2 regions of the Ralstonia pickettii genome follow, and region 1 is predicted to be linked to the other one. Evidence: predicted binding sites of a transcription regulator. Region 1 holds the regulator's gene; the other holds the start of a gene.

Region 1 (4,821 bases):
TGTGTCGCTACATGTGCCCGTACGCGCGTTTCCAAAGCGTGATGGTCGACCCCGATACCTACGTCGTCACATACGACACGCAGCGCGGCGAACCGAGGGGCAGCCGCTCCCGCAATGCCGACTTCCAAGCGCAGGGCCTGGGCTCGTGCGTCGACTGCAGTATCTGTGTACAGGTGTGCCCGACCGGTATCGACATCCGCCAGGGGTTGCAGTACGAATGCATCGGCTGTGGGGCATGCATCGACGCCTGCGATCAGGTCATGGACAAGATGCGTTACCCGCGCGGCCTCATTCGCTATACATCAGAGCGGGCCATGCATGACCGGCTCAGCCCAAAAGAAGCGCGCCGGCATCTGCTGCGCCCACGCGTGTTGGTCTACAGCGCAATCATGCTGGTGCTCATTGTTGGGTTCATTGGCGCTCTGATGATTCGGCAGCCTCTCAAGGTGGATGTGATTCGCGATCGCGGGGCACTCGCACGCGAAGTGGATGGCGGCAAGATCGAGAATGTTTATCGTCTGCAACTCATGAACGCATCCGAGCAGCCCATGCGCGTGACCATCACCGCAGAAGGCATGCCTCAACTGGACGTGGAGGGCGGCCGGGGCGAATCGACCACGTTGGAGTTGCCGCCTGCGGCCAACCGTCTGGTGCCGGTGCGCGTGCGTCGACCCGCCGACGACGCGACGCCCGGTTCGCACAAGATCCAATTCGTCATTCAGGCAGATCACGGCAGTGGCAGCCTCGTGCTGCGCGAGCCGTCGAGCTTCATCGTGCCGCGCTAGCGCGGTACTCGCGGCATCTCCAACAGGAGGCAACGATGCACGCAACGCAAACTTCAGCACCCGCACGGCCCTGGTGGCGCGAGCCCTGGCCGTGGCTTCTGATGGCGGGACCGTTCGCCGCCATGATCGGCTGTGGCGTGACCATCTGGCTCGCGACTTCGCATCCGGATGCTGCCATTCACGACAACGTTGTGCGGCGCGGTTTGGTCGTCGAAAAGCCGGCTGCCGCGCCTGCGCATGTCATGCCAGCGGGGGCCCGATGAAGCGTCGACTACTGATGTGGATTCTGTGGCCGGCCTTTCTGTCGGCCGCGCTGGCCGAGCTGATCGTCTTTGCGGTGGTCGATCCTGCCGACCTGCGTTTCTTTGGCGAGCAGATCACGGTGTCGGCCCAAGCGGTCTACACCGTGTCGTTCTTTGTGTTCTGGTTGCTGTGCGGGTTGTCGAGTGCGCTGACGCTCTATGTATCGCCGGGTATTGGCAAACTGGAAGCGCACGAACACCCGCTCGTGTGAGCAGGCGCCATGGACGGTAACTTAGGCGGCCTGGCCGCTCATCACCTGGCGCAGGCCGGCCAGGTCGATCAGCTTGACGTGGCGTTGACGGATCTGAATGAGGCCCGCTTCGGCAAAACGGGAGAACAGGCGGCTGACCGTTTCGAGCTTGAGACCCAGATAGCTGCCGAGTTCTTCACGGCTCATGCGCAGCACGAACTCGGTCGACGAATATCCGCGCTGGGCCGAGCGCTTGGAAAGATTGAGCAGGAAAGCCGCGAGACGCTCTTCTGCACGCATGGAGCCGAGCGTGAGCAGCATCAGATGATCCTGCGAGATCTCCTTGCTCATGATGCGCAGGAACTGATGCTGCAGCGATGGCAGCCGGCGCGACAGCTGTTGCAATTCGTCGTAACGCACCACACAGACTTCGGTATCTTCCAGCGCGGTCGCGTCCGACACGTGGCGCATATCGCCAATGCCGTCGAGCCCCACAATTTCACCTGGCAGGTGGAATCCGGTGATCTGGTGGCGACCGTCTTCAAGCGTCAAATGGGTTTTCAGCGTGCCGAAGCGAATGCCATAAACCGCCTCAAGCGGCTCGCCCAAAGCATAGAGGGATTGCCCCTTCTTAATGCGGATGCGCTCGCTGACCAAATCGTCCATCTTGCGCACGTCGTCCGAGTTCATTCCCACCGGCAGACAGATTTGTCCGAGTACGCAGGTGGAACAACGCGAGGCTTGGTCGGTAAGCGCGATTCGAGTGAGCACGGGCGGGGCGACTGGATTTCGAGAGAGTGGAATGAGTAATTCTTGTGGTGCAGCTCGACTTATTATAACGGCGACGTTGTCGTCATCGGACACTTCCGATGCGGCAAAACGCGTCAATTAGGCTAAGTTCGCCACAGCAAAACGAAAACCTTGGCCCATATCAAAAGAGCGTTAAAAAGATGAGTGCCGCGGCGCTTCTGAGTGTTTTTCTGATTGCACTGCTCGGCGGTGTCCATTGTCTGGCGATGTGCAGCGGTATCGCATTGGCGGCGGAGCGGGGGACCGTGTCGGTGCGAATTGTGTCGCGTCGCCGGCTGTGGTTCGAACAGGTCGTCATGCATGCGGGGCGCCTGACCACGTATGCGTTGCTCGGCGCAATCATGGGGGCGATGGGCGCGACCATATGGCGCCAGCAGTGGCTACCGATCCAACGCGGCCTGTTTGCCTTTGCCAGCGCTTTGCTACTTGCCTACGGGGTCCTGCTGCTCGTGCGTTCCGCTGCAGACGTGTGGCGCAGCGTATGGCTCGAGCGGCAGCTGGGCCGTGTCACGGGCGGACTGTCCCGGGCTGCTGCCGCGCTGGGCGGCAGGCTGCAACGCCAGCCCCCGCTGCTGCGCCGCTACCTCACGGGGTTGGCCTGGGGGCTGGTCCCGTGCGGAATGGTCTACGGCGCACTGGCCGTGGCGTTGTTGGCAGGCAACGGCGCCTCCGGGGCTGTCGTCATGCTCGCCTTTGGTGCTGGCACGTTGCCCAATCTGTTGATGATGTCCGGTCTGGCGGGATGGCTGCGCGGCCTGTCGCGACAGCGGTGGGCGCGGGGCGCTGCGGGCATCGCTATCGCCGTATTCGGGATCTGGGGCCTGGTTCACGCAATCTGGCTGCCGGAGATGCTCAACGCACATGGCTTCTGTCTGGTGCTGTAGGCGTTTAAAGCACGCGAAAATCGCCATCCTGCCCGGGATGGAGGGCTAAGACGTCTTCCCGGTTGCGGCGTCGCGGGGAATTGCCCTACAATCGAACACAATTCGATTCGCCACCCGCGCAAATCAACAATCCCAAGCGCGGCGCCTAGCGATGCCATCCAGCGGTAGAGTCACCCTGGACAGTCGATTCGGGCGGGCTGCCATTCTTCGTTGGTAGTCGTCCGGCGCAGTATCCGTCCCCATGGCGGCGGAAGAAATTGCCCTTGTGGTGCCTGACCGGCACCGGATCAACTCGCTCCTCCGGCCCTATTTTGCGGGCACAGCCACTGCGTTTCGGTGCAGGGTCCAATCGAATCAATTGGCCTTCGCGCGCCAGGCCCGGGTGGGCAACAGCATTCAGAAATGCCGCGTGCTTCGCGGTGGGACGACAAACCTCAAGCGTGACGGCGACTGGCCGCGCGCGAGCAATGACGAGCCGCTCAACCCGATGAATACCCAAGAGGCGAAGATCGTCCTCGAGACAGCGCTGATCTGCGCGCAGGACCCGTTGCGAGTCAATGACTTGCGCAAGCTGTTCGACGAAGATGTTTCAGCGGACACCATCCGCGTTCTGCTCGAAGAGCTGCGCCAGGACTGGTTGAATCGCGGTGTCGAACTGGTTGCCCTGGCCTCCGGCTGGCGCCTGCAGAGCCGCCCCGAAATGCGCGTGTATCTCGATCGCCTGCATCCGGAGAAGCCGCCCAAGTACTCGCGCGCCGTGATGGAAACACTGGCGATCATCGCTTATCGTCAACCCGTGACCCGCGGCGATATTGAAGACATCCGCGGCGTGACGGTCAACACGCAGGTCATCAAGCAGATTGAAGACCGCGGATGGATTGAGGTCATCGGTCATCGTGATGTGCCGGGCCGCCCGGCGCTGTATGCAACGACCAAGCAGTTTCTCGACGACCTTGGCTTGCGCTCGTTGGACGAACTGCCGCCGCTTGAAGATGCCCGCGCCCAGGCGCAGGCGAGCCTGCTGGAGCAGGGCGCCATCGAGTTCGAAGGCGGCGCAATTGCGGTGGAAGAGCTGACGGCAATGGTCAACGACGCGCCGGAAGGCGCTGAAACCACAGAGGCTTCGGTGCAGGAATCGGACGGATTGCCGGTTGCCGAGGCTCCCGCTGAGGTAGCCGCTGAAGCGCCAGAGCAGCCTGCGGAGGTCGCGGCGGGTGACGAGCCAGCGCTGGAAGCGGAGTCGCAAGCGGTGAGTGCGACCGGCGCTGCATCCGAAGACGATTACAAAACACCGGTCGAGCCGCCCGCGGCTCCCGCCAATGAACATCCGTAATGCCATGCCCGCCGCCCACTCGGCACATGGTCTGAACCCCTAGATTTGAAAGACGTTGTGAGCACCCAGCCAGATTCCATGGATACACGTATGCCGGCCGATGCCGACGCTCAGCCGCCGCGACAAGACGGCGGTGGTGGGACTGAGGCCGCGCCTCGTCGCAAGGGATTGCGACGCGGCTTGCGCAACCTCGTGGCTTCGCGCCGCCAGCAGCAGGATGGTCGCCCTGAGGGTGAAGCCGCTGATGGGGGTGGTGCGGACGCCGGCCAGCCCGCGCAGCCGCGCAAGAGCCGCGCGCCACGGGCTCGCAAGCCGAAAGAAGTAGCTGGTGAGGCGGCCGTAGTTGCCGCAGAGGGCGCGGCAGAAGGTGCTTCACCGGCCGAACAGGCGCCGGCAGAAAGCCAGGGCGAGCGCCGTGGCCCGCGCGGCCGATTCGGCAAGAACCGTCGCCGCCAAGGCGAAGGCCAGCCGGCGGAACGCGCCGAACGGGGCGAACGCACGGAAGGTGTCGGCGGC
Region 2 (4,821 bases), on a different replicon from region 1:
CACCGTCCACGATGTGCAGGTCGGTACGGCAGACCCCGCACACGGACACGGCAATCCGGACTTCGCCCGGCCCAGGCACGGGCATGGGCACTGCACGCCAGATCAATGGCTTTCCGGCGTCTTGCATCACCATGGCGCGCATCGATTCAGACATTGCTGTCTCCATCCGGCGTGTCTGATCAGTATGGATGCTCGCCGCAGATGGATTGCCCGGCAGTGGGCCATCGCCTGCGCCAGATCAATCGAAGAACGTTGCCGCGCGCAATACTGAACGGGTGCAATGCAGCGGCCATCGGTATCCACGCAATGTCTTCACTGCTGTCTTTCTCGGTTGCCCTGGGCGTGGGCCTGGCGATCGGCCTTGAGCGCGAGCGTAGTCATGCCGGCAGTGCGGAACTGCCGGCAGGCATGCGAACCTTTGCGATCGCGGCGCTGGCAGGTGCCATTGCGGCAAGCCTGCCGATACCGCTGGCCGTGCCGACTGTGCTGCTGGCGGTCGCATTGCTGGCAGCGGTGGGTTACCACCATTCGGCCAATGTCGACCCTGGTGTGACAACGGAACTCGCACTCGTGGCGACCACGCTGCTGGGTGCCTTTGCCGTGAGCGAGCCTGAAATGACGGCAGGCCTCGGCACCGTCCTTCTTGTCCTGCTCTATGCCAAGGCCGGTTTGCATCGGTTTGCCCGCACGGTCATCACCCAGCGTGAACTGGCCGATCTGCTGATCCTTGCGGTGGCGGCATTGCTGATCTGGCCCGCAGTCCCCGACCGGAACATGGGGCCGCTGGACGCCTGGAACCCGCATACGCTGTGGCTGATTGTGCTGCTGGTGATGCTGATGGGCAACACGGGCCACTTTGCGGCGCGATGGTTTGGCGAGCGCATCGGCCTGCCGCTGGCCGGTCTCTTCAGCGGGTTTGCATCAAGTGTGGCAACGATCACGGCCATGGCTGCGCGCGTACGAAAGGTTCATCGCCCCGTTGAGGGTGCGGTTGCCGCAGCGCTCCTGTCCAACGTGGCCACGCTGGTGCAGATGCTGCTGTTGACTGCCGCCATCAATATCGACCTGCTACGCGTGCTGGCGGCGCCACTGGCAGTGGGAATGATGACGACCGTCGCATGGTCGGCTCTATGGATATGGCGCGGCAGCAAGCCGCTTGAGGAAGCACCGGAGAATTCTGCTTCTTCCATCAACTGGCGGGTAGCGATCGGTTTTGCGTTATGGACGGCGACCCTGCTGCTTGCCGCAGCCGCCGCACGCACATGGTTCGGGACAGCGGCGGTGGTGGCTGTTACCGTGGTGGGCGCATTTGCCGATGTACACGCCGCGACCGCGTCCATTGCGACGCAGGTTGCTGGCCACACGTTGCAAAGCCCGACGGCAGGCAAGCTGGTCATGCTTGCGCTGACAGCCAACACGCTCTCGAAGGTGGTCGTGGCCACCAGCGGGGGCCGCGCATTTTCCAGCAAGGTCACGGCTGGCCTGCTGATCATGCTTCTGGCCAGCTGGACGGTGTTCTGGCTTGTCTCTTAGTCAATCCCGCCCAATGCCCAGCACCCAATAGACCGGGCACATGCGGATCAGCCCCGTCACCAGAGGTATCAGCCCAAGCCAGCCCACCCACGCTGGTACCTTGCCAAAGAACGCCAGCAGGATCATGGCGATACCAATCAAGATGCGGACGATGCGGTCCGCGGTTCCAACATTGGTGAACATGACGGTGCTCCTGAACAACGGTCGGTTACGGCTTAGAGAATCAAATCGGACGGCGCACGCGGACCGGCTCCGGTAAAGTTGTCGCGACCCAGAATCCCGACCAGCAAGGTCCATTCGCCGCCCATCGCGCGGATGGTGTCATCGAGGCTGAGCATGCCCACCAGCCGTTGCTGCCGGTCGACCACGCCCAGCCGGTGCAGGCCGTGGCTCAGCATCAAGCGCAAGGCTTCGCTGATCACCGCGTCGTCGCGGATGGTCAGAAGGCCGCGTGTCATGACTTCGGATACCGCGGTTTCGGTGCAGTCGCTGCGGCTGGCGATACCGTGCACCACCATGTCGCGGTCTGTGACGATGCCGACCACGCGCGCACCAACAGCGGTGTGTTCTGTGACAAGCAACGCGCGGGTGCTTTCGTCGCGCATCAGTCGGGCAGCTTGCTGCAGCGTCGCCGTTGCCCGGATGTGGACGATACGGTGGGAGCAAATCTCGTCGATCCTCATGCTGCACTCCGATGCGCTTACGTTTTCACTATAAGAACGGGCCGGTGTCAGAAGTTGATCCCGAACAAGGTGCCGTGAGCTTTCCATGACTGTCCGGATGGGCAGCGGATAGCGGTTGAGTCTATCGAGCGCTGCACTCGGATCATTGAGGCAGATCAAGTGCCAAGGGCAGGTGATCCGGCGAACCAAACGCTGATGTAAATCAAGGGGCGATCTGCCTGGTGGTCCAACATGGAATCCAGCAACCCCGCGTGGGGCGAACCGACGGATTCGACGGAGGCACATCATGTACGACAGGATTCTGGTAGCGGTGGACGGCAGCCCGACGGGAGATCGCGCGCTGGACGAGGCCATCAAGCTTGCGCAGAAGCTCGGCTCCGAGTTGGTCATCGCCCACGTGATCGACAACTCGTATCTGATGTACGACGTTGGCTATATCGACGTGGGCGCCTTTACCGAAGCGTTGGTGAAACAAGGCGATCAAATCGTCGCCGAGGCGCGTGCCAAGGCCGAGAAAGCCGGCGTGCGCGTTCACAGCGTGGTGGTGGACGATCCCATCGGGACCTTCGATATCGGCACGGCCATTGAACAGGCGGCCCACAACGTCGGCGCTCAAGCCCTGGTGCTGGGAACGCACGGGCGGCGCGGCTTCCGGCGACTGTTCCTGGGCAGCGTTGCCGAGAGCGTTGTGCGCATGAGCACACTGCCGGTGCTGCTGGTCCGCGCGTTGCCGACCGAGACACCGCACAGGGCCACAGAACCGCTGAGCAATGCCGTCATTGCCTAGCCAGGTGCCTTCCCCTCTGACACGACATCGGGATCTAACCATGACCTACGCCAGCGTGATGGTGCATCTGGACCGCAGCGAACGCGCCATGCACCGCCTCAACCTCGCGGCCCAGTATGCGGGGGCACACCACGCCACGCTTGTCGGCATCTACGCGAGCTTTGCGCCCAGCCTCAGTTGGTTCTACATGATGGAGAACGCTTCCCGCTACCTGGACGAAGACCGCATCCGGCGCGACGCCATCCGGGATGCCGTGCACGCGCGCTTTCGCCTGGAGACGGAGAAACTTGCGGTGGAAACGGAATGGCGTGCCGTGGAAGGCGACCCCGTCGCGCTCGTTTTGCGCGAAGCGCGGGAGGCCGATCTTCTCGTGGTCGGACAACGCAACCACGACGAACCGGACGAATTCATCGCCGGCGACTTCGTCGAAACGCTGATCCTGGAGTCGGGCCGCCCCGTGCTGGTCGTGCCCTACGCCGGCAGCTTCGCGGCATTGCCGCAGCGCATTCTGGTGGCCTGGAGCGGGGGACGCGAATCGGCCCGTGCGCTGCACGATGCCATCCCGATGATGGCGGGCGCCAATGTGCACGTGTTGCAGATCACCAGCACGCAGCCCAAGCACTGGGCCGAGGAAACCACCGTCGGGCAGGTTGCACGTGCACTGAACGCGCGCGGCATTCATACCACGGTGGAAGAGACCGACTGCGCGGATACCGACACCGCCATCGGCGAGTTGCTGCTCTCGCGCGCAGCCGACTTCAACGCCGATCTGATCGTCATGGGCGCCTACGGGCACAGCCGCCTGCGCGAACTGGTGCTTGGCGGGGTGACACGCACGCTGCTGAAAACGATGACCGTGCCGGTGCTGATGTCGCATTGAGTCTCGACGTCCATTGGACATCAGGAGGTCACCATGAAGAACGATATCCAGCTCAAGCACGACGTCGAAGAAGAGTTGCAATGGGATCCGGCGGTGGATGCCGGTTGCTTTGCCGTGAAAGCGAAGAACGGCATCGTCACGCTCTCCGGTGCTGTCGACACCTTTGCCGATAAGCATGCAGCGGAAGAGGCCGTGCGGCGGGTTGCCGGTGTGACCGCGCTGGTTGTGCACGTGGATGTGCGGATGCCGCCGGATATGCAGCGCCCCGACGACGAGATCGCGCAAGCCATCAGCAGCGCGTTGCATTGGAATGCATCGGTACCGCCCGATTCCGTCCGGATCACCGTCGAAGACGGAGCCGTGACGCTGCGCGGTGAAGTCGACCAGGACTTCCAGCGCCGCGCGGCGCTCGACACGGTGCGACGGGTGCGCGGGGTGAAGTCGGTGGCCAACGCACTCGTATTGCGCCCCGCCTCCGGGCCGGCCGATCTGAGCGATCGCATTGCCAAGGCCCTGCAACGCCTCGCCGCCGTAGACGCTTCACGGCTCAATGTCTCCGTGGCAGACGGGACGGTGACGCTGTACGGGCCGCTGCGCAACCTCAACGAATGCCGTGCCGCCCGGGAGGCCGCATGGGACGCACCCGGCGTGCGTGCCGTCGTCGACCAGATGTGGGTCGGCTCCTAGAGGCGATCCGCACGTTGCACTGCTTACCAGATCCTGGAGTACGAGATGGAAAAGAAGCTGATCGTGTACTACTCGCGCACCGGTACGGCGCGTCAGGTGGCGGAGCAGATGGCCGCCCAGAGCGGATGGCAGCTTGCCGAGGTGACGGACGAGCATCCGCGCGCCGGCTTTCTGGGGGACGCGCGCTGTGTGATCGAAACGGTCTTTCATGCGCGTGCCAAGTATCGCTATGAAGGGCCGCCGCTTGATGA

What was found. The regulator FNR, encoded in region 1, switches genes on or off when oxygen is low (the NO sensors DNR and NnrR bind a similar motif). The targets are predictions, from matches to a motif close to TTGATNNNNATCAA.
Region 2: a site for FNR is predicted at 2,409-2,422, ahead of N5B55_RS20140 (universal stress protein). Genes of this name have one in related genera too.

The regions. Positions count from the first base shown of each region.
Region 1 is NZ_CP104381.1:1,330,083-1,334,903, forward strand. It holds gene ccoG (cytochrome c oxidase accessory protein CcoG) at 1-785, shown strand, start outside; gene N5B55_RS06440 (FixH family protein) at 821-1,048, shown strand; gene N5B55_RS06445 (hypothetical protein) at 1,045-1,299, shown strand; gene fnr (fumarate/nitrate reduction transcriptional regulator Fnr) at 1,321-2,049, opposite strand; gene N5B55_RS06455 (sulfite exporter TauE/SafE family protein) at 2,229-2,972, shown strand; gene scpB (SMC-Scp complex subunit ScpB) at 3,460-4,305, shown strand; gene N5B55_RS06465 (pseudouridine synthase) at 4,396-4,821, shown strand, end outside.
Region 2 is NZ_CP104382.1:754,801-759,621, reverse strand. It holds gene N5B55_RS20160 (zinc-dependent alcohol dehydrogenase family protein) at 1-154, opposite strand, end outside; gene N5B55_RS20155 (MgtC/SapB family protein) at 307-1,533, shown strand; gene N5B55_RS20150 (YgaP family membrane protein) at 1,534-1,716, opposite strand; gene N5B55_RS20145 (CBS domain-containing protein) at 1,749-2,216, opposite strand; gene N5B55_RS20140 (universal stress protein) at 2,503-3,003, shown strand; gene N5B55_RS20135 (universal stress protein) at 3,044-3,883, shown strand; gene N5B55_RS20130 (BON domain-containing protein) at 3,917-4,570, shown strand; gene N5B55_RS20125 (flavodoxin family protein) at 4,616-4,821, shown strand, end outside.